DNA from 2 places in the Pseudonocardia sp. NPDC049635 genome. Region 2 is predicted to be linked to the other one. Evidence: predicted binding sites of a transcription regulator. Region 2 holds the regulator's gene; the other holds the start of a gene.
What was found. The regulator LexA, encoded in region 2, represses DNA repair genes until DNA is damaged. The targets are predictions, from matches to a motif close to CGAACACGTGTTCG.
Positions count from the first base shown of each region.

Region 1: the regulator LexA is predicted to act here: its motif matches at 833-846, upstream of AB0J24_RS00095 (intein-containing Rv2578c family radical SAM protein).

Region 1 is NZ_JBFAON010000001.1:18,428-20,625, reverse strand. Features, by position in the region: gene AB0J24_RS00095 (intein-containing Rv2578c family radical SAM protein) at 1-828, opposite strand, end outside; gene AB0J24_RS00090 (YibE/F family protein) at 1,977-2,198, shown strand, end outside.
Region 2 is NZ_JBFAON010000003.1:113,194-115,391, forward strand. Features, by position in the region: gene AB0J24_RS05330 (hypothetical protein) at 51-596, opposite strand; gene lexA (transcriptional repressor LexA) at 931-1,665, shown strand; gene AB0J24_RS05340 (hypothetical protein) at 1,685-2,198, opposite strand, start outside.

The DNA.
Region 1 (2,198 bases), on a different contig from region 2:
GCCCGCCGGGGCACCACCGACCGGGGCGGCAGCGCCGACACCCGCGCCGCCGACACCCGCGGTCGCCCGCCCGAGGGCACCCGCCGTACCGGCCCGACGCCCCGCGCTGCCCGAGGTGAGCAGGTGATGGGCCCGGGCGAGTGCCTCCAGCTCGACCCATGCCGACGGGAACGGCTCCACGGACCGCTCGCTGCGGGCCGTGTCCGCGCGGACGAGGCCGCACAGGTAACCCTCCGCCCAGCCCGCGGGGTGACGCTGCGCGGGCATCGCCGCCGAGCCGGGCCCGACCAGCTCCGATCCGGTGCTCAGGTGCGGCCGGTCCGCGGACGAGCGGCACCGCCCCGGCCGGACGTGCGCCCAGCCGCGGCCGGTGAGGAACCGGTGCTCGGCCGAGGTGACCAGGACCGTCCCGTCGTCGAGCGTCACCCGCTGCGCGCGACGACGGGTCGACCAGTGGGCCAGCACCGGGGTGCGCACGAACCGCCGGCGGCCCCGGCCGTCGGTCACGGTGCCGATCACCTCGTCACCGGGGCGGAGCTCGGCGATCGGCCGGGCCCGGCCATCGGCCGTCAGCACCGGGGTGTCCCCGTGCAGGCAGTAGGTACAGGCGTGTGCGCAACCCCGGTACGGGTTCACCGTCCACCCGAACGGCACCGGTGACGACGAGGCCACCCGGTTCAGCGCCGAGTGTGCCTCCACCTCGTGGAAGACCATCCCCGCGAACTCCGGTGTCCGCACCGAGCGCAGGAGACCCCGCATCCCCGGCAGCACCGCATCCGCCCCGACCCCGTCGGCCCCCACCTGCTGTCCGCTCCACCGCACGAGCATCAGTCGAACACAAGTTCGAACGACGGGCAACCGGTCGTCGCCGGGCGGTGTCCTCCGGGCGAGCACCGTCCCGACGCCGGGTGATCACTTGCGAGGATGCCGGGGTGCAGCCCGACGATCCCGAGCGGTCTCCCGGTGACGCGCGTCCGGACCGGGCGACCGGTGGGCGACGCCGGGCGGACGGGACCGGCAGGCACCACCGGCCCGGGGCACCGGACCGGCCCCGGTGGACGACGGACCCGGCGGCCTCCCCCGAGGACCGTCCGGCAGGTCCCGGCCGGTCCGGGGGCCGGGTGTACACCCCGCGCACCACGGCGGGCGACCCGGTCGGGCGCGCCGACACCGGCCCGGGAACGGATCATGCGGGCCGCCGCCCACGCGCTGCCGAGGGCCGCGGCCACGATCCTGCCCCGCACGGGGCCGGCTCGCGCAGGCGCACCGCCGGGACCGGCCCGGCCGGAGATCCGACGGGACCTCGCCCGTGGGATGCCGCACCACGCACCCGTGCCGGTGAACCCGGGCCACGCGGGCACCGTGCCCGGACGGACGGCACCGGTCCACCCGCGACCCGTCCGCGCGGCGCGGGCCCCCCGTCCACACACGGCAGCGAGAGCGGGACCGGCCGGCGGCCGCCCCACGTCCGGACGGTCGAGGGCGACGCTGACGGCGGGCGGCCGGACACCGGCGGTCACGGCACATCCTACGGTGCCGCCGGATCCCCGCACCGCGGGGCAGCGCACGATGCCCCGCACGACGCAGCACACGGCCCCGGTGGGCGCCCCGGCCGGGGGCTGCACGGCAGCGGCCGGTCGGGGCGGCATCCGGAGTCCCCGCCGGACGACGACCCCTGGTCCGAGGAACCCGGCCCGGACGACGCCGGACCGCGCGGGGCGTCCGCTCCGGCCGGGCGGCGGACCGCCACCCCGGCCGGCTCCGGCCGTGCACACCGAGCGGGCCCGGGTCACGACCCCCGCTCCGGGCACGGGCACGGGCACGGGCACGGGCACGGCAGCCCCACCCCGGCCGGACGTCGGGTACGGAACCTGCTGGTCGCGCTGCTGATCCCGTGTGCGCTCGCGACGCTGGCCGGTGTCGCACTGCTGTGGCCCGGGGACGTCCCGACCCCCGATCTCCCGCCGACCCAGCAGGTGCATGGTGACGTCACCGCCGTCGCGATCGCGGACTGCTCCCCCGGCTCCGGGGACGGCGCCTGCACCGGCGTCACGATCGCGATGACCGACGGTCCGCGGGCCGGCCGTGACCTGGTGCAGCTGGTCCCGAACGAGCCGTCCAGCCCACGGTTCGCCGTCGGTGACCCGGTGACGCTCGCCTGGTCCGGTGGCGATCCCGACTCGGCCGGGTCCTACCAG
Region 2 (2,198 bases):
TCACGAGCGACGGCCCGACCGGGTGCCGTGGCGGCCCCGCCGGACGACCGTCACCGGCCGGCCGGGACCGCCGCCGGGCCCGGCGGGGGAGCGAGCTCGGAGTTCCATCCGGACGCCGCATCCCCGAGCAGACCCAGGACCACGACCACCGTCGCCGAGCACAGCATGATCGCAGCCCCGGCCAGCAGGCGCTCCCCCCGGGAGCGGGCCCACAGCGCCGGACGCACCCGCCGGACGGGTGCCACGCACCGGCGCCCCGGCGGGCGCACCACCCGTGACGCCGGAGCCCACGTCCGAGCCGGGGACGTCACCGGCACCGCGGGCACCTCGGCGACCACCGTCACCGGGCCGCAGCTCGGGGCGCTCGCGGTGGCGCCGGCGACGGGCAGGGCCCACCGGGCCGCAGCCCGGGCCGCGGCGGATCCGCGGGCCGGACGCCGGACACCGGTGCACGGCACGGCGCGGGCGGGCCCCGGCTGCTCACCCGCCCCGGCCGCCCGGGACCACTGCGCCGCCCCGCCGGGCTCGGCCCGGCCCGACCGGATCGCCCACGGCCGTGGCCGTGGCGCCACCTCGCGCACGTCGAGCTCTCGCATGGCTCCTCCTGCTCATCGCGGACCACCCGCCTGCCCCGGCGGGACGGTCGCCCTCGACCCGACCGCACCCGGCCACGCGCCCTCCTCGCCCCGCCGGTCGAACGGGCGTGCGAGCTGTCTAACACCGGACACCGACAGGAATCCCGGCGATCCCGGACCGCTCCGAGTCGAATCGATGTTCGATCGAACACGTGTGCGATGTTCTACCACTGCCGCCCGCCGGAATCCACGACGGAATCCGCGACACGCGGGGACGAACTTCGAACGCATGTTTGGCGGAGCGACCGAGGACGGCTAGTGTCCGTGCCGGTACATCCTCGAGGAGGCGAATGCGATGGCAGCGGACGAGTCCGGAGGCGGTGCGTCCCCCGGACGGGGTTCCGCCGACGTCCGGGAGTTCCCCGAGCCCCGGGCCGACACGCGCGGTCTGACCCCGCGGCAGCGGAAGGTCCTGGCGGTGATCCGGGACTGGGTGGACCGCCACGGCTACCCGCCGAGCGTGCGGGAGATCGGTGACGCGGTGGGTCTGACCTCCACGTCGTCGGTGCACCACCAGCTACGGACCCTGGAGCGCAAGGGGTTCCTGCGCCGGGACCCGAACCGGACCCGCGCGGTGGACGTGCGCAGCCCCGACCAGGCAGCCGCAGGCGACGGGGCCGACGCCGACACCGACACCGGTCGTCCGGAGCGGCCCGCCCCGGCGTTCGTACCCCTGCTCGGTGACATCGCCGCCGGTGGCCCCATCCTGGCCGAGCAGGCCGTGCAGGACGTGTTCCCGCTTCCCCGCGAGATCGTCGGCGAGGGCACGCTGTTCCTGCTGAACGTCAAGGGCGACTCCATGGTGGACGCGGCGATCACCGACGGGGACTGGGTCGTCGTCCGGCAGCAGCCGGTCGCCGAGCAGGGTGAGGTGGTCGCGGCGATGATCGACGGCGAGGCGACGGTGAAGACCTTCCGACGCCGCGACGGGCACATCTGGCTGATGCCGGCCAACGACGCCTACGATCCGATCCCCGGCGACGAGGCGACGATCCTGGGCCGGGTCGTCGCGGTGCTGCGCCGACTCTGATCCGTCGGCCCGGGCGCGGTCACCGCCTGCGGCGACCGCGCCGTGTCCGGCCGTGCAGTGCCCGGCCGTGCAGTGCCCGGCCGTGCAGTGCCCGGCCGTGCAGTGCCATTGCCCCGATACCGGCGACCAGCACCCCGGCCACGGCCGCGGTACCGGCCGCAGCGGGCAGCCACGGCGGGACGGCGCGGACGTCCGGCGCCTCCGTCGGCTGAGCCACGACCGGAGCCCCCGGCGCCGTCGCGGCGGCGACCGCACCGCGGACCTCCCGGATGCCCGCCGCGGCCGATCCTCGGGCCTCGGTGGCGGAGTGCAACGTCCCACGACCGTCCAGCGCGACCGCCTCCCCCTGCGGTTCACCGGGCAACGGCACCTGCATCGGGGCCCCGCGCAGCGCCTCGACCAGATCGTCCCCGGTGACCGCGCCGTCGGGCAGCGGGAACAGCCAGGCGTCGGTGTATGTCCGCAGGACCGCGGCCCGCCCACCGTGCGCCGCGCGCGGCCCGACCGTGCCTCCGGTGATCGTCCGGGTACCG